Regions from separate parts of the Halarsenatibacter silvermanii genome, predicted to be linked through region 1. Evidence: riboswitches for the same ligand, from Rfam matches in the RefSeq annotation. Region 1 holds a riboswitch; each other region holds the start of a gene.
The links. Region 1 has a riboswitch for cobalamin ahead of BLT15_RS09295 (DUF4198 domain-containing protein). Riboswitches for the same ligand answer to the same signal wherever they lie in the genome.
Positions count from the first base shown of each region.

Region 2: linked by a shared signal. The riboswitch ahead of BLT15_RS08630 (sirohydrochlorin chelatase) and the one ahead of BLT15_RS09295 (DUF4198 domain-containing protein) in region 1 are both predicted to bind cobalamin.
Region 3: linked by a shared signal. The riboswitch ahead of BLT15_RS01995 (M55 family metallopeptidase) and the one ahead of BLT15_RS09295 (DUF4198 domain-containing protein) in region 1 are both predicted to bind cobalamin.

Region 1 covers NZ_FNGO01000017.1:19,131-25,345, forward strand. Annotated here, with positions in the region: gene BLT15_RS09285 (hypothetical protein) at 22-501, shown strand; gene BLT15_RS09290 (ATP-binding cassette domain-containing protein) at 508-1,350, shown strand; cobalamin riboswitch at 1,440-1,650, shown strand; gene BLT15_RS09295 (DUF4198 domain-containing protein) at 1,962-2,747, shown strand; gene nuoE (NADH-quinone oxidoreductase subunit NuoE) at 3,228-3,758, shown strand; gene BLT15_RS09305 (ATP-binding protein) at 3,755-4,297, shown strand; gene BLT15_RS09310 ((2Fe-2S) ferredoxin domain-containing protein) at 4,344-4,709, shown strand; partial or broken gene nuoF (NADH-quinone oxidoreductase subunit NuoF) at 4,756-6,215, shown strand, end outside.
Region 2 covers NZ_FNGO01000015.1:27,285-33,499, reverse strand. Annotated here, with positions in the region: gene BLT15_RS08640 (MFS transporter) at 1-622, opposite strand, end outside; gene BLT15_RS08635 (hypothetical protein) at 877-1,155, shown strand; cobalamin riboswitch at 1,388-1,582, shown strand; gene BLT15_RS08630 (sirohydrochlorin chelatase) at 1,749-2,126, shown strand; gene BLT15_RS08625 (precorrin-8X methylmutase) at 2,117-2,731, shown strand; gene cbiD (cobalt-precorrin-5B (C(1))-methyltransferase CbiD) at 2,771-3,919, shown strand; gene cbiE (precorrin-6y C5,15-methyltransferase (decarboxylating) subunit CbiE) at 3,912-4,550, shown strand; gene cbiT (precorrin-6Y C5,15-methyltransferase (decarboxylating) subunit CbiT) at 4,543-5,181, shown strand; gene cobI (precorrin-2 C(20)-methyltransferase) at 5,178-5,924, shown strand; gene cobM (precorrin-4 C(11)-methyltransferase) at 5,929-6,215, shown strand, end outside.
Region 3 covers NZ_FNGO01000003.1:33,474-39,688, forward strand. Annotated here, with positions in the region: gene BLT15_RS01990 (PAS domain S-box protein) at 1-1,228, opposite strand, end outside; cobalamin riboswitch at 1,504-1,707, shown strand; gene BLT15_RS01995 (M55 family metallopeptidase) at 2,137-3,201, shown strand; gene BLT15_RS02000 (dicarboxylate/amino acid:cation symporter) at 3,371-4,582, shown strand; gene BLT15_RS02005 (DUF2325 domain-containing protein) at 5,066-5,371, opposite strand; gene BLT15_RS02010 (ferrous iron transporter B) at 5,501-6,215, opposite strand, start outside.

The sequences.
Region 1 (6,215 bases):
AATTCAGAGAGGAGTTTTAATATGAAGATGTCGGCTGAAAATTTAACTGCAAAAGTCATGCTTCCGAACACGGCCAGAAGCAAAAAATTTTTAGCTTTAACCGTAATATTGGCAGCAGCTGTTTTACTGATGATGACGGGCGAAGCTTCAGCTCACAGAATGATGATAGAGGAAATTTCCGAAGGGAAAATAGAAGTGGGATTTGATGATGGAACTGTGGCAGAAAATGTCGAAGTCGAGCTGTATGACGGAGAAGAAAACCTGGTCGATGAGGGCGTGACCGATGAAGAGGGTATTTATGAATTCGATACTGCCATGGAGGTAGAGCGTATAGTTGCTTCTGATGATATGGGACATAGGGCAGTTTTAACGCCTGAGTCCGACCAGGAGAACAAGAATTTTCTGCAGGTTTTGCCTCTGTGGTTGAGGACTTCTACAGGGGTGGGAATTTTGCTGTTAATTGCGGGCGCTGGCAAATTTTATAAAGCCAGAAAGGCGTAACGTGTTTTGGAGGATAGAATGGATCGAATTATAGAAGTAAAAAATTTGGCTTATACCTATAATGATGGGACTGAGGCTCTGCAGGATGTCAACTTTGCTGTAAAGCCCAACTCCCGGGTGGCTGTACTGGGACCAAATGGTGCCGGTAAATCAACCCTTTTATTTCACCTCAATGCTCTTTATCTGGCTCAAAAAGGGGAAGTATATATCAAATCCAGAAAGATAGGTGAAAAGCATAAAGACTGGGTGAGAAAACTGGTCGGCCTGGTTATGCAGGATCCTGATGATCAGGTTTTCTCCACAACTGTTTATGAAGATGTTGCTTTTGGACTGGTCAACTTTGGCTGGCAGGACAGGGATAAAATTGATAAAAAGGTAAAGCAGGCTTTAAAATCTGTCGATATATTGAATTTGCAGGATAAAAATCCTCATCATCTCAGTTATGGTCAGAAAAAAAGGGCGGCAATAGCCGGTATTCTGGCGGTTAAGCCGGAAATAGTTATTTTTGATGAACCTCTCTCCTATCTTGATCCTGCCGGCCAGAAAACATTGCGCCGGATTCTGGCCGATCTGTATGGGGAGGGCAAAACTCTTCTCGTGGTAACCCATGACTTAGATTTTGCAGTAGAATGGGCCGATAAAATTATTATTATGAAAAAAGGGGAAATTTTCTACAGCGGGGATTATGAAATATTTGCCCGGCCGGATATGATCGAAGAAGCTGATCTGCGGCTTCCGAAGATCATGGAGCTGCTGCAGGAGCTGGAAGGGGTCGATTTGAAGCGGCTGGAAAATCCCCCTCGAGACGTCCGGGAAGCAGCAGAATATCTGAATAATTTGCCTGGATGATTGTCCGGGTTATTATCGAGCTTTTTTAGTATTTTTGCAGGAGAATTCTGTGTTATCTTTAAACAAATAATAACACGAAATTTTTAAACTTAATATTTCAGAAGCCGGGTGCCTCCGGTCACGGCCGGAGGAGAATAGGGAATCAGGTGCAAATCCTGAGCGGGCCCGCCACTGTAACCAGCAAGCATTTGTATATTTTCCTGGATTTAAAAGGCCACTTGAATACCAGTGTATTCAGGGAAGGCATAAATTCAGGGATGAGCTGGAAGTCAGGAGACCTGCCTGGTTATCTTCCTACAATTCTTCGATGGCAGGAAGAGTAGGTGAGAATATTCTGATTCGGCCTGGATGATGTTTTATTGAGCTTTATATGAATGTATAATCGATTATTCCAGGATTAAGGAATTAAGGGTTTCAGCCGAATTGGATATTTATCCTTATCTCACTCAACCTCTATCGGGTTGAGATTTATTTATTTTGGCCCGCAGAATAAATGCCGGCTGCTGATAAAATTGCAAGAAAAAGGGAGGTGAATAAATGGTATAATCATGGGAATGAAACGATCACAACTGCTGTATTAAATTTATAACATTTACAAAGGAGGATTAAATATGCTCAAGAAATTAGCCATAGTTTTAACGATTTCAGTAATTATCCTGACGTTTAACTTCCTGGGTATCGCTGAAGAGATCCAGGCCCATGAAATTATTCTGGATTTTCCTCAGCAGATCGAAGTTGAAGAGGAAGTTGATATAGAAATAAGTTTCGGGCATTTTCCTGAGATGTATGATTATGAACACTCATTTTTTGCTGAGCTGGAAAATGGCGAGCTGAAGGTTATAAAACCTGATGGTTCCGAAAAGGAGCTGGGATTTACCAGGGAAATGGAGGAGGCCTATTCAGCAGCATTTACCCCATCAGAAGCGGGCATATACTGGCTGACTTTTACCAGCAAAAGGCCGGTAGTGGATAGAACCGATGATGGTGATGGCAAACAGCTGCGTTATTATGATGCCAAAGCTCCGCTGAAAGTTTCGGCTGACGAGGAAGATCTGGCTGTTCCCGAGACAGATCTGGCAGTTGAAGTGGTTAGCGCAGGAAACATTCAAAATAATGCGGGTGAGGAGATCACCCTGCAGGTCCTGTATGAGGGAGAACCGGCCGCTGATCAATCTCTGTCAGTTGTTAGTCCTCTGGAAGAGGTGCAGACCTACACCACAGATGAGAAGGGCGAATTTGTTTTCACCCCTGAAGAGGAGGGGGTCTGGTTTATTCATGTCAGCAACCTGACAGATACAGAAAAAGAGGGTGAGTTTGGCGGGGAAGATTATGACAGAATTCGTTATAATTCCGCCTTTTATATGGAGATCGAGGAAGAAGAAGGATGGTTATTCTAAAATCCTCAGAGTCGAATATTTTATGTTGGCAGGGAGCTTTAAGCCCCCTGTATTTTTTTGTTTTTTCGTTGAAAATGAGTTTTAGTTTTACAAACGATTTCTGGAGAAGAACCTAATTTTTTTTAGATGTCTTACTGTGGCTGTATTGTTAAACCCACCTGCACATTAAAACAAACACAAAGGCACCGGATGCACAAAAATATATTCATATAAACATGTGCGATGACGATTTAAACTTATCTGCCTCAAATTTTTCAGGGCGAGATCAACAGATCAAAATTCCTGTAACTGCCTGAACCAGGACGTTTTGCCGGGTTTTGAGCATTTATTTTTGGTTTTGGGCAATTCTGGAACGAAAAATGCGTAAATAGTGGGTGGATACATGCATACAATAGCAATATCACTGATAATCAACAGGGAGACCCAGGAAGAGATCGAAATCGCTGGGGGAAATTATTAAAAAAACAGGAGGTATCCAATATGGACTGCCAGTGCGGAGAGCAAAGAGAAGACCTGCAGAAATTTTTGCAGCCTCTGGAGGAGATTTTAACTGAGTATGAAAAAAGCAGTGAAAATGAGCAGCTTTTTGAAAATGAGCAAAAAGAAAAGCATTTAATCCCCATATTACAGGAAGCTCAGGAGGAATATGATTACCTGCCTCAGGATGCTTTGAGGAGGATTGCCGGTCATCTTGACCTCTCTATGAGTGAAATATATGGGGTTGTAACTTTTTATACACAATTTCATCTGCAGCCCCGGGGTGAACATATCATTCAAATCTGCACAGGCACCGCCTGTCATGTTCGGGGGGCAGAAGAAATTGTCAGGGAGATGGAAAAAGAGCTGGGAATCAGCAGCGGTGAAACGACAGATGATCTGAAATTCACTCTTTCGACAGTAGCCTGTATCGGAGCCTGTGGTCTGGCTCCTGTAATTATGATCAACGAGGAAACATACGGCCGACTTACCCCCGACGAGGTGCCGGAAATTTTAAATCAGTATAAATCATGAGAGAACTGTCTCTTCACCTGCTGGATATTGCTCAGAATTCCATCCGGGCCGGGGCCGGCCAGATAGAGATCAAAATCAAGGAGGACGTTCCGGAAAATATTTTGCTGATAGTCATACTGGATGATGGGCGGGGGATAGATGAAGAGAGTGTAGAAAAAATTGTTGATCCTTTTGTGACCACCAGAAAGACCAGAGAGGTGGGGCTGGGGCTTTCTCTATTCAAGGAAACTGCTGAATTGTGTGGAGGCAGTCTCAGAATTGATTCTAAACCGGGTGAAGGGACTTCTGTAACTGCCGAATTTGAATATGACCATCTGGACCGTCCTCCCCTGGGTTCTATCGCTGAAACGCTGGTCTCTTTAATCGCGGTAAATCCCGACCTGGAGATCATTTACCAGCATCAAAAGGATGGTCAGAGTTTTTATTTTTCTACCGGGGAAGTCAAAGCAGAACTGCAGGATGTTGATATCCAGAAACCCCGGATTTTAAAGTGGCTGGAAGAATATCTGAGAGATAATATCGCTGAGGTTAGAGGCTGATCTCATTTAGTTATAGATTGATAAATTCCCTCTGGAGGTGAGATACTTGAAGTCACTGGATGAGTTGAGAGAATTACGCAAAGAAGTTAAAGAGGATTTAAAGAACAGATCAAAGAAAGAAAAACCCGAGATAATAATTGGCATGGGGACATGCGGAATATCGGCCGGGGCCAGAGAAATTTTAAAAACGGTTCTTGATGAAATCAAAAAAAGAGATTTGGACATTGCAGTAACTCAAACAGGATGTATAGGAATGTGCGAAAAAGAACCGCTGCTGGATGTCAAACTTCCGGATCAGAGCAGAATTACCTATGGCCATCTGGATCCAGAGGATGTGCAGAAGATAATAGTGCAGCATGTTATAAATGGAGAGATTGTGGAGGAGCTGGCTTTAGCCCGCCTGGAAGATTAAACTAATATTAAATAGAGCAAACAACCCGGTAAAGGAGGAATGGCAGATGAAAGAAACGTTTTATCGCTCACATGTTTTGGTCTGTACCGGAACCGGCTGCAGCTCTGCCGGGGCACAAAAGCTGAAATTTGAGCTGGAAGATCAGCTAGCAGATAGAGATCTACAGGATGAAATAAAGATTGTTGAAACAGGATGCCACGGTTTTTGCGAAAAAGGTCCAATAATAATTATATATCCTGAAGGCGTTTTTTATTGTGAGGTCGACGTCGCTGACATAGAGGAAGTAGTCGAAGAACATCTGCTTAAAGGCAGGACAGTTGATAGATTATTATACAGAGAAACGGATACTGAAGAGAAAATACCGACTTACCAGGATATAGACTTTTATAAAAAGCAGCAGCAGATTGTGCTGGCAAACTGCGGTAAAATTGACCCGGAAAATATAGATGAATACATTGCCCGGGGTGGTTATGAAGCAGCCGGTATAGCTCTGACCGAGATGAGCCCGGAAAAAGTCGTTGAAGAAATAAAAAACTCAGGTTTAAGAGGCCGGGGTGGAGCAGGCTTTCCCACCGGTCACAAGTGGGATTTTGCTCATCAGGCTCAGTCTGAGAAAAAATACATTGTCTGTAATGCTGATGAGGGAGACCCGGGTGCTTTTATGGATCGAAGCCTTTTAGAAGGTGATCCCCACAGTGTAATAGAGGGCATGATAGTGGGTAGTTATGCCATCGGAGCCGATGAAGGTTATATCTATATCAGAGCCGAGTACCCTCTCGCTATTGAACGTCTGGAAAAAGCTCTGAAAGATGCCCGTGATTACGGACTGCTGGGCGAGGATATTTTTGGCAGCGGTCATAATTTCCAGCTGCATATCAAAGAAGGAGCCGGTGCTTTTGTCTGTGGAGAAGAGACCGCTCTTATGGCTTCTATAGAAGGAAAGCGGGGAATGCCCAGGCCTCGACCTCCTTATCCGGCTCAGAGGGGTCTCTGGGGCAAGCCCACCAATATAAACAATGTGGAAACATATGCTAATGTTCCTTTCATATTAAGAGAAGGTGCAGATAAATTTAGAGAAATAGGAACAGAGGAGAGTCCGGGTACAAAGGTTTTTGCTCTTACCGGCAAAATTCAAAATACCGGTCTGCTGGAAATTCCCATGGGGACCACGCTCAGAGAAGTTATTTTTGATATAGGAGGTGGCCCGGACGAGGGCAAAGAGTTTAAGGCTGTGCAGACTGGAGGACCATCTGGGGGCTGTATTCCGGCAGATTATTTAGATCTATCGATAGATTTTGATTCCTTGTGAAAGTGGGTTCGATGATGGGCTCAGGAGGCATGGTTGTCATGGACGATGATACGTGTATGGTAGATGTGGCCCGCTTTTTCCTCGATTTTACCCAGGGCGAGTCCTGCGGTAAATGCACTCCCTGCCGGGAAGGAACGAAGAGAATGCTGGAAATACTGGAGAGAATCTGTGACGGTGAGGGCAAAAAAGGAGATGTT
Region 2 (6,215 bases), on a different contig from region 1:
AAGAATTTTCCTCATCTTTTTCTTCGAGACTGGAGACCTGTAAATAACGCTGAACTATCAGACCGATAAGTAAACTGATGATGCCCGCCAGAATAATCGATAGACGCCACCCTATGAAGCCAGCCAGGGCGGGCAGAATAGCTGCACCCACAAAGCCTCCGACTCCGCTGCCCGAATGCATAATACCCATAGAGACAGCTCTATGGGATGGTTCTACTTCGATCATCACCGCCTTATTTACAGCCGGTGTAATAATGCTGAATCCCAGACCGGTCAATAATCCCAGCACCAGCAGCAGACCGTAAACGGGAGCGGCCCCCTGAAATATAAACAGCCCGCCCATGCTGTAAAGCCCGATAAGAAGACCGGTCCGGGAGCCGATTTTATCGACGATGTTTCCGCTGAAAAGTGCGACAGCGGTGGCCGATATAAAAAATACGGTCGAGTAGAGGCCGGCCTGGGTGCGAGAGATGGCAAATTCTCTGCGGATAAATGGCATGAGAGCCTGAATGCCCTGCACACTGACAAAGGAAGCTATGTAACCGCCGGCCAGAAGTCCCAGAAATTTCAGCTTGAGAGGCTGGAGTTTTTCCTTGAGGCCGTTGATAAAAAAGTTGAACATGTTTTGGCATCTCCTTTCCGGACTGCTAAAAAACTCATCCTGCAGCAATTCTATTTACCAGTATATTCGGATGATGTTTGCAGAATTCTCTTGTTATGATAGAATACCATCAGAACACATTATAACTGATTAATATTGTTTTGTCAGCCCCTTATTTCTAACAGAGGGTAAACTGTGTTATAATCTAAACCACGAAGATAAGAATGCGAATATAAATTCAGAGAAGGGGGGGAGTTCCTCCGGGAGCAAAGACCATGATGAGAGAGGAAAGATCGCTGGTTTATATGGTTAGAGATGGCCGCATTGAACTGGAAAAGGTACTGGAACAGCTGGATATGGAACAGGATGATCTTTATTTTCAGCTGGAAGAGATAGTCAATCTTCTCAACGATATCGAACGCGAGCTGGAGGAGAGAGAAGAAGGAGCTGACCTTGATGATAACGAAGAGGAGGTCGCGGGGGCCAGAGAGGAAAGTTTTAGAGAGGGAGAAATTCAGGACTTTGTAGAGGATGACTATTTTGATCACACCTAAAAAGTAAAAAATTCCCGCCCGGGGAGGGCGGGACAGCAGTAGGGGAGTTTATCCGGTTATAACCGGCTGCAGTTTTGAATTATGCCTGAAAACAGGAAAATTTACAGTAATCCATTTTACAATTTTCCTGTAATTTTACCTGGCGGGATGTATCCGCTGGGTTAAAAGAGGAGTTTATACCTGAGTCTTTAAACAAATATTAGAGAGGCAAACATGATTATATAGATGACCAGGCGAATTTTATATCTCAGGTGCCATCAGCTAAGGCTGAGGGAGAATAGGGAATCAGGTGAAAAACCTGAACGGGCCCGCCGCTGTAACCGTTGGGTCGGGTTTTATGTCTGCCACCCGGTTGGTGTATTCAGGGGAAGGTTTGACCCGGCTGTAAAACGGAAGTCAGAAGACCTGCCTGAGAAAAAGATGTAACCAACCTACTGACCTTCGCCGGCAGGAGATGTAGGCTGTTTTTTTCTGCATTTAGCCCCGCGTCCATCCTGTGGAGAAGGGGGCGCTTTTTTATTTGTGCGCGGAACTGCCGCGGAGGGATGAAGCTGAATTTCATTTCGACAATTTGAGAGGAGGCTATTGTAAAAATGAGTGAGACCGGAATAATTGTGCTGGGACACGGAAGCAGAGCTGATAAGTCAAATAAAATGTTTTATAATCTGATCGATAAGCTCGACAGGCGGCTGGAAGATCAGCGCGTAGAAGGAGCTGCTATGGAGTTAACCAACCCCACTTTAGAAGAAAGGGTGGCAGAATTAGCCGGAGATGGAATCGAAAAGATAGTAATTTTACCTCTCTTCTTATTTCCGGGGATTCACGTCCAGGAGGATATACCCGCTCAGGTCGATGAGCTGGCCGAAAAATATCCCGGAATAGAGTTCAGTATCGGGGATATAATAGGGGATGACAGCAGGCTGGTCGATATTATAGTTGATAGATGGAAAGGGGTAAATGAGTGGAACTGATAACTGATCCCGAAAAAATTCAAAATAAAAGCTTTGAGATCATAGAAGAAGTTCTTCAGGGCCGAGAGCTGCCAGAAAAGGAGCGCGAAATAGTCTATCGAATAGTTCATGCCACAGCTGATTTTGACATCAGCGAGGTCACAGTCTTCTCGGAAAATGCTGTGGAGGAAGGCAGAAAGGCCCTGGAGAAAGGAGCCCGCATCATCACAGATGTCAATATGCTCAGGTCAGGAGTCAGCACCCGACTCAGCGATGATCTGGGTTATAGTGTGGAATGTTTTATAGCCGACGAAGATGTACGCAATAAAGCTGAAGATGCCGGCATCACCCGCTCCATGATGGCCATGAGAAAGGCGGCCGAAAAGACCGGAGAGAGCATATACGTTATCGGTAACGCGCCCACAGCTTTGATTGAATTGATAAATTTGGTGAGGGCAGGCAAGGCTGATCCTGCTCTGATAATCGGCACTCCGGTGGGATTGGTCGGAGCTGCTGAAGCCAAAAATGAACTGGAGAAGCTTGCTGCACCGCATATCACCATCAGAGGCAAGAAGGGAGGCACAGCTGCTGCCGCAGCTGCTATTAACGCTCTCATTTACCTGTAAAATGGCAGGCTGAAGTCTGAAAATCTGGGGTGAGTGTGCATGGATCGGGAGAGAAAAACCAATTTGGCCGAAGAAAATAGAGATCGGGATCTTAAAAAAGGTTTCACTACCGGCAGTGCCGCCGCAGCCGCTGCTCGGGCTGCAGCTTTAATGATCAGAGATCAGCAGAGATATGATAGGGTTGAGATAGATACTCCCGCCGGGATCAGGCTGGAATTGGAGCTGGCCGACGCCGATTTTTCGGCCGAAACAGCCCGGGCTTCGATAATCAAAGATGCAGGCGATGATCCCGATATCACCGACGGGCTTGAGATAGCTGTTCGGTTAGAGCTATGTTCCGACAATGAGATAACAGCGATCGAAGCAGGTTCAGGTGTGGGGACGGTGACCGAGCCGGGACTTCCTGTTGATCCGGGAGAGCCGGCCATAAACCCGGTGCCCAGGCAGATGATTACAGAACAGGTTGAGAATATTCTGGGCCAAACCGGCTGCCGGGTTATAGTTTCTGCTCCGGGAGGAGAGGAGTTGACCCGTCAGACTTTCAATCCCCGGCTGGGTATTGAAGGGGGTATTTCGATTCTGGGAACTTCCGGCCTGGTCGAACCGATGTCAGATAAAGCCTATCGAGAATCGCTGGCTCTTGAGTTGAGCCAGGCCGCCGCCCGGGGCAGGAAAAAAGTGGTGCTGGTTTTCGGCAATTACAGCCGGGATAAAGCTCTGGATCTGGGATTTGCCGAAGATATCATTATCAGAATGAGTAATTTTGTGGGTTTTATGCTGGAAAAGAGCTGTGAGGAGGATTTAGAGGAAATTTTGCTCATAGGCCAGCTGGGCAAGCTGGTAAAAGTTGCAGCGGGGGTTTTCAACACCCACAGCAGCACCGCCGATGCCCGCCTGGAGACTCTGGCCGCTTACAGCGCTTCGCTGGGATTGGGCTCACAAAATGTGCGCGAAATTCTCAGCTGCGGCACCAGCGAGGAGGCAGCCGAAATTATCGAACGCGAAGATCTGCAGGAGGTTTATCCGCTGCTGGCCGAAAAGATAGTGGAAAGAGCCGGACAGCGCTGCGGATGCGATCTGAAGATCGGAGCTGTTATTTTTTCTATGCGAACCGGTCTGCTGGGCAGCGCTGGCGGTATTTCGCTGCTCGACAATTTAGAGGGGGCGAGGGAGCTAGCCGATGAATAACGAGAGAAGTATAGTCATAGCCGGTGTGGGACCGGGAAGCAGGGAATATCTGCTGCCTGTAACCAGAAGAAAGGCCAGGGAGGCCGATATTCTGGTCGGAAGTTCCCGGGCTCTAAAACTCTTTGCCGGTCTGGAAGCAGAAAAACACGAACTGAGCTCTAACCTGGAAGCCACCAAAAATTTGATCGACCGCAGCCGCAGGCAGAAAAAGGTGATGGTCCTTGTTACCGGAGATCCGGGTCTTTACAGTCTGGCCGGTTATCTCAAAAAGCATTTTTCCGGAGAGAACCTGGAAATAATACCCGGCATCAGCGCCATGCAGCTGGGGCTGGCCCGGGCCGGCCTTGGCTGGCAGGATGTTCGTTTTGTCAGCCTGCATGGCCGCGATAATCTGGAAGAGCTGCTGGAGCTGGTAAAAAGCCGGGCTAAGATCGGAATTTTTACTGACGAGGAGTATTCGCCTGCCCGGATAGGCAGCTATCTCATCGAAAAGGGAGTTGACCCGGAACTTCAGATTTTTGTGGCAGAAAATCTCTCCTATCCGGAGGAGAGGACTGCCTGGTATAAACTCTCTCAACTCGAAGACAATGATTTTTCTCATTTAAATGTGATGGTGATAGCTGATGAATAAATCCTCGGAGGGATGGCCCTACCGGACGCCGGGAATACCGGATGATAAATTTATTCGGGGAGAAATTCCCATGACCAAACGCGAAATCAGAGCCGTGACCCTTTCTTCGCTCAGACTGGCTGCCGGCCATATCGTCTGGGATGTAGGAGCTGGCAGCGGATCGCTGACCGTCGAAGCTGCCCTGATGGTTGAGGAGGATGGAAAAGTTATCGCGATAGAACGCCAGGACGAAGGCCTTGAACTGATAAGGAAAAACTCCGAAAAGTTCGGGGCGAAAAATATCGAGATCGTTTCTGGTGAGGCTCCGGAAGTTTTAGAAGGTCTGGCCGCGCCAGACAGGGTATTTATCGGCGGCAGCGGAGGCAATCTGGCGGGGATAATAGAGGCTGCTGATGAGAGGCTCAAACCCGGAGGTTGTCTGGTGATAAATGCTGTTACAATAGATACTCTCTGTAATGCCCGCAGGGAACTAAAATCAAGGGGATACAGGCTGGAAATAAGCCAGGTTCAGTGCGCCCGGGCCAACCCCCTGGGCAGTTATCATATGTTCGAGGGGCTCAATCCCGTCCATGTTATCTGCGGCCTGCGCGGAGAAAAATCTGAAGCTGAAGGAGAATCGCATAAATTATGAAGGGAAAACTTTACGGAGTTGGAGTGGGGCCGGGAGATCCCGATCAGCTGACTCTTGCGGCCTGTAAAATTTTGAGAAGCGCCGGGATCATCTGCCCCGCCACTTCCTCATCAGAAAAGGAAAGCCTGGCACTGCAGATAGCCCGGCAGGCTGTGGATATAAGCGGTAAGATCGAGCCGCTGGAATTTCCCATGACCGATGATGAAGAAAAACTAAAATCTGCCTGGCATAAAGCAGGCCTTCAGGTCCGCCGGCATCTGAAATCCGGTCTGGATGTGGCCTTTATCACCCTGGGAGATCCTCTGCTTTACAGCACCTATATCTATCTCCTGGAGGAACTTCAGAGCTGCGAAGAAAATTTCGAAGTGGAGACTGTTCCCGGAGTGACAGCAGTTACAGGCTGCAGCAGCTGTCTTAACCTGCCTCTGGTGCGGGGAGATGAAAAGCTGGCTGTTGTTCCGAGCGGCAGAGATGGACCTGCCGGCTCTGATGAGCTGGAAAAGATAGTCAAAAACTTCGAAACTATCGTGCTGCTGAAAGTTTCCCAAAGTTTTGCTGATATCAAGAAAAAGCTTGCAAAAATGGAGCTGCAGGATAGAGCGGTTTTCGTCAGCCGTTATGGCCAGAAAGGAGAGAGGATTGTAACCGATCTGGAAAAGGTAAAAGCGGATGAAGTGGACTATCTCTCCTCGATAATAATCAATAAAAACAACTCACATCTGCTGGAGAAAGGAGCAGGATAATCCGATGGAAACGGTTTATTTTGTGGGGGCCGGCCCGGGGGATCCCGAGCTTTTGACTGTGCGGGGCAAAAATCTGCTGGCCGAAGCCGATCTCATTCTTTATGCCGGCTCGCTTGTCAATGATGAGCTGCTTATTTATGCTGATGAGTCCGCTCAGACTGAGAGCAGCGCCGGTATGGATTTAGAAGAGATACTATCAATGATCGAAAAGACTGTCGAAGAAGGTGGCATGGTTGTGCGTCTGCATACCGGCGATCCTGGACTTTATGGGGCTTTACAGGAGCAGATTGA
Region 3 (6,215 bases), on a different contig from region 1:
AAAGTGTCTTCTGCAGGCGTTCCTCGCTCTTTTCCAGCTCCCGACGCATGTGATATTTCTCGGTGACATCGCGAAAAACCAGCACAGCTCCCTGTATTTCTCCCTCTTCATCTCGAATAGGAGAAGCAGAATCGGCGATCTGGTATTCTCTGCCATCCCGGGAGATGAGTTTGGTGTGATTGGCCAGCCCCACTTTTCCGCCTGACTCCATAACCTCCTTCACCGGAGATGGTACCGGCTCGCCGGTTTCAGCGCTGACTATTTCGAAAACTTCCGGCAGATTTTTGCCCCTTGCTTCATCAGAGAACCAGCCTGTGAGCTTTTCAGCCCGCGGGTTCATACGGGTGATTTTACCTCCGGTGTCGGTGGCAATCACGGCATCGCCGATAGAATTGAGCGTAATACGCAGTTTTTTACGGCTTCTGCGCAGCTCCCTTTTTCTACGCCGAAGTTCAGTTATCTCCTCATAAATTGCATAAATCCCCTCTAAATTTCCCTCTATTTTAATGGGTATTCCTTTAATAATGAATTCATGAGGATTGCCTTCAAAATCATAACGGGTCCCCTGGTCCACCACTTTCTGGCCTTCCAGCACTTTCTCGGTTAAATTCCTGCCGGCGCTGCCGCTTTTCCCTTTTTCCAGCACCTCATCCATATCCTGGCCTTTTATTTCCTCAAGCTCATAACCAAAAATCTCTTTAAATTTATCATTGATATCTATAACTCGATGCTCTTCATCGAGTCTGGCAATCGCTGATCCGCTCCCGGAAAAAAGCACTTCCAGGCTCTGATTTTTTCTCTTCAGCTCTTCTTTTTGTTCTTTGAGCTCGATGCCGGCAGATTTGCGTTCCTTTATATTTTCGTGCATCACCAGCGCCCCCTGCCGAAAGGGGATTGCCCTCATCTTAAACCAGCGCCGCTCATCAGGAGAATGGCAGGAGTACTCCTGAACAAATTTCCGCTTATCCCCGGCAATTACCGATTTAATACCCCGAAGAGCTTTTTTTACCTCTTTTTTCTCTTCTTCTGATTCGCTCAATACCTCGAGATAATTTATTCCTGACCCGCATTCTTCAGGACTTAAATTGTTCTTGCTGGCAAAATTATTCCAGCTCTCGTTAACACAGATAATTTTTCCTCCAGCATCAATGACCGCGGCATTGTGAGGAAGAGAATCCAAAAATATTTTTAATTCTGAATTTTTGTTCTGGCTGCCTTGATCTTTCATATTTATTTACCCCTCCTCAGCAAATAGATCATTGCCAATATCTTTATATATTCATTATACATTTTAATGTGGGATATAACAAATCAAAATTATAATTCATTCTTATTAATAATTAACGAAAATCGGAAAATAAAGTACAAGCTGCTCTGATAATCCGGCCAATTTCATAATAACTGTTCTGGTGAAAAACCACAACTTATAAGAAATTTTTTTTCGTTTTCAGCAGGAGAATCATCATAAATCTTTAAAAATATAATAGAGGATAATATAAAAATTAAATATCGGCGCAATCAGGTGCCTCCGGCTACGGTCGGAGGAGAATAGGGAATCAGGTGAAAAGCCTGAACGGGCCCGCCACTGTAACTGGTAAGATCGGATTCCTCTGCCACTCGCCGTCTTTAAGTACGCAGGAGCAGCGGGGAAGGTCGAATTCGATCCAGGCCAGAAGTCAGGAGACCTGCCTGGTTGTTGAGCCTGCAGCTCCCCTATGGCAGGGAATGTAGGTGAAGCTAATGCAGAACCGGTGCGGTCAAATCCTGTTTTTTCATTTCCTCCGACAACTCTTGCCGGATCTGCATAGCTTACTCACCTAAACCACTCAACCTGTCAGGGTTGGGTTTTTTATTTTGTCAAAGCTAACAATCAACTTTTTCTAAACCAAAATAAATTTTGCTCATCCAATTTTGATCTGGCATCCCTCTACTTATCTGCACCGGTTAATATAGCCGGTGCAATTTTTTTTGGCATAAACACCTCCCTTTTATCTTCATCCCCACTCTGGCATAATCCCTCCTAAACTTTCTTAATATTTTATCCTTTGACAGCAGGGTAAATATACACTAACATGGGATAAGGATGCGACTTATTGTGAAGAATATAATTTATTTTTATCTTTGGAGGAAATAACTATGATGGATAATATTTCAGTTTATATATCGGTTGATATGGAAGGTGTAGCTCCGGTGACAGATAAAAAGGAAGTAGAAAGAGGTAATCCGGAGTTCGAAAAGGCCTGTCAATTCATGACAGAAGAAGCCAATGCCGCCGTGCGAGGTGCTTTTGCCGGCGGAGCTGAGAGAATTGTGGTCAGAGATGCTCACGAATCCGCCCGCAACCTGAATCCTGAAAAGCTCGACAGCAGGGCTGAGCTCATAAGGGGATTGAGCGGGAAGCCCTGTGGCATGATGGATGGCCTGGATGAAAGTTTCGATCTGGCTTTTTTTGTAGGTTATCACGCCGGACCGGACAGCCGGGATGCCGTCATAAGCCATGCTTATTCCCACAGGTTCAATGCCATTTCCATCAACGGTCATGCTGTAAATGAAGCCATATTGAATTCTCTTTGGGCCAGAAACCTGAAAGTTGAACCGGCGCTAATAACGGGTGATGTAAAAGCCTGTAAGCAGACAAAAAACCTGCTCCCGGATATCGAAACTGTATTCGTAAAAAAAGGACTGGGCGAGGCAGTTCACAGTCTCTCGCCCGATAAAGCCTGTCAGCTGATAGAAAGCCAGGCTGAAGAAATTTTAAATAGAAAAACTTCACGTGAAAATGTCAGCCTTTCAACCCCTCATGATCTCCAGCCCGTCTTTGCCAGGTTAGAAAATGCCATCAGAGCAGCGAATTGTTCGGAAGCTAAAATAGAGGATGCCCGTACAGTCAATTTTTCACGAGAGAACAAAGAAATCCTCCAGAATCAGCCCCTAACCGGCAGAATACATTCAAAATTGGCGCTCAAATCGAAGGGTGACAGATCCTGCCTGCAAAAAAATTATCTGCTCCCCGGGATTGAAACCGCGTCCAAAAAAATCAGGTTATCCCCACCCTATGATCTCCAGCTGGTTTTTTCCGGAAAGGAAGATGCCATCAAAGCAGCCAATTATCCCGGAGTTGTAAGAGAGGATGCATATACCGTCATTTTCCCGGCAGAAGATATAAACGAGCTGATGACTTTCATCAGTTTCGTCAGCTGATCTTCTCTATTTCAGTAAACTAATCCATTGAAACATCAGATATTTTTAAACGAAATTTTTTGCATTAAAGCTTCAGCAGAGCTTATTGTATCGGTGATCAATATGTGTTAGTATTAATGGGAGAATGATATTGTGAATAATATAATTAATACTTGGGGGTTAAAAAATCATGAAAAACTTCGGACTCATTCCCAGGCTTATTATAGCAATAATAGCCGGTATTCTGACAGGTTTGTATCTGCCGGAGAGCCTGGCCAATGTACTATACACCTTTACCGAGATCTTTGGGGAAATTCTCACCTACATAGTACCTCTAATCATACTCGCCTTCATCATTCCCGGCATATCTGAGCTGGGCGCAAAAGCCAGCAATCTGCTGGGCAAAACGGTTTTAACCGCCTATATTTCCACGATAATTGCCGGTATTGCGGCATATCTCGTGGCCAGCAGTCTTATTCCTCTCATAGCACCTGCGGGAGAACAGGTGGCAGAAGCCCAGGGACTTTCTCCCTATATCGAACTGGAAATACCACCGATTATGGGAATAATGACAGCACTTGTCACCTCCTTCATCTTCGGCATAGGCATAAATCATCTCAAAAACGAGGAAAATAAACTGACACTCTATAATTTCATGCAGGAAGTCAGAACAATAGTCCAGTTTTTTATTAACAGGGTTATTATACCCTTTCTGCCAGTTCACATCGCAGGTATCTTCGCCGATATGGCAGCAGAAGGGACAGTATTCCGAACTATCACGATGTTCGGTCCTCTTTTTGTGCTGGTAATTGCCATGCACATAACATATCTGATGGTGATGTTTTCACTGGCCAACAGGCTTTCTCCCAAAAACAAAGTTCTGACGAGCATAAAAAGCATGCTGCCCGCTTATACGACTGCTCTGGGAACCATCTCAAGTGCGGCCACTATTCCGGTCACTCTTAAAAGTGCGAAAACACTCAATGTAAAGGAGAAAATTGTCGACTTCGTGGTGCCGCTCGGGGCTACCATCCATCTGGCCGGAAGTACTATAGCTCTAGTTAGCTGTGCCGTGGCCACCATGATTTTATATGGCGAACCATTCACGCTGGCATCCTTTCTGCCCTTCATATTCATGCTGGCAATAATAATGATCGGCGCACCTGGAGTCCCCGGCGGGGCGGTTATGGCAGCTCTGGCTCCTCTGGCTTCTATACTGGGTTTTACCGAAAGCATGCAGGGTCTCATGATCGCACTCTATATGGCCCAGGATGCCTTCGGAACTGCCTGTAATGTCACAGGTGATGGAGCTATATCAATCATAGTGGACTATTTCCATTCCGACAGTGAACAGGAAGAGGTCAGCACTGAGAGAGCCAAAAGCGGTGCTTCCGGAAATTAAAAGAGAGATAAAATTCTGACAGATAAAATCGATTTAAAATTAGGTTCTTCTTGTTTTTAGTTGAGGGGTATTGTATAAGATCACTATCATGACAATAGTGGCTGGAAGATATAAAGCAAAGTGATACTTGAAATTTTTCGAAACTCAGGTTAAGCTCCTGGCCAACTGATAACAAGAAGATCCAAAATTAAATCACCGTACAAATATAGGGTGCCGGACTGAACTGTGTTATTGTCGTAAATTTTCATGTCCGGTGCCCCTTTTTTATTCATCGGGATTTTTGGCCATCACATCTGTCTCTGGCTTTACTATCACCGACAGCATGAGAAGCTCTTCTTCTTCAAGGCCTATTGATACCTGGTTGCTGTGAAACTCGGGTCTTTAAGCATATAACCAAATAAGTTTTTTTTGACATACCTTTTTACCAGCTGACGACAAAAAGATCAATAAAGCGTATTCACTGACCTGCTGAAGTTTTTAATTTCAACCACAGCCTTTACAGAAGTCACAGCCGCACATCTGCATTTTCTTGCAGATATGGCTCCAGCTGCGCCGGGCGAAAATGCAATCAGCTTCGTGACATTTAGCTTCTTCTTTAACCATCTTCATCAAATTATGATGTATGTAGTCGGTTAATATCAATATCAAATCTACTCCGTCCGGTATAGAGATCTGTCGTGCTCTTTTTTTCTTGCGCCCGGTGACATGATATATGCTGTCAAAGCCCATATCGCGAAGGTTATCCTTTATTACTCCTAAATTATCTCCTCCCACGACCAATGCTGACATAATAATCCCCCTTTTCTTTTGAGTTTAATTTTTTGGAATGAAACCCGATAAAATTTGAAAGTTCTATGAATCTGATTCGCAGGAGACAGACCCTTAATCGAAACTTATTTTCAATAAACTGCAAAAAAATTAGATGAACAAAGCTCCCAGGTTGGCCACTGCCCCTCCCAGCGCAAAAGCCATAGCTGTCGTAATGAACAGAACACCCAGCGCCATCTTTAAATTGAATTCGCTGGTCAAAACGGCGACCACGGCGATGCAGGGGACGTATAGCAGGCCGAGTACCGCGCCAGTAAAAAGCTGCAGTGAGTTCAAATCCATCTCCAGCATGGGCAGAACTGTCAGCTCTCTGCGAAAAACTCCCAGCATCAAAGGCACTGCTACCTCTTCAGGCAGATGCAGCCAGCCTGTAACCACCGGTGAAAGAGCAGCTCCGACAATTTCCATTATCCCGCTCTCGAAAAGAAGGGCAGCGGCGCCTATGCCCAGGATCAAAGGAAGCTCCCCGTTGACCATAAACCTTTTAATCCGGACGAAAACTTTCTTAAATACCACATCGACTCTGGGTCTTAAAAGAGGCGGAATCTCCATGGGGGTGACCGGCCTCTCCCCGGGGAGTATTCTTTCCAGCAAAACACCTGCGGTCATGATGATCAACAAAGAAAAGAGGAAAATCGCTGGCACTAAAAGAAGAGATCCTTCTGAGAGCAGAGCTATAAAAGCCCCGGTCTGAGCTATGCAGGGAACAGCCAGGCTGATCGCACCCGAGACTATAATTCGCTGTTTGCGGGTGGAAAAATTGCGGGTGGCCATAATACCCGGGATGCCGCAGCCGTATCCCAGC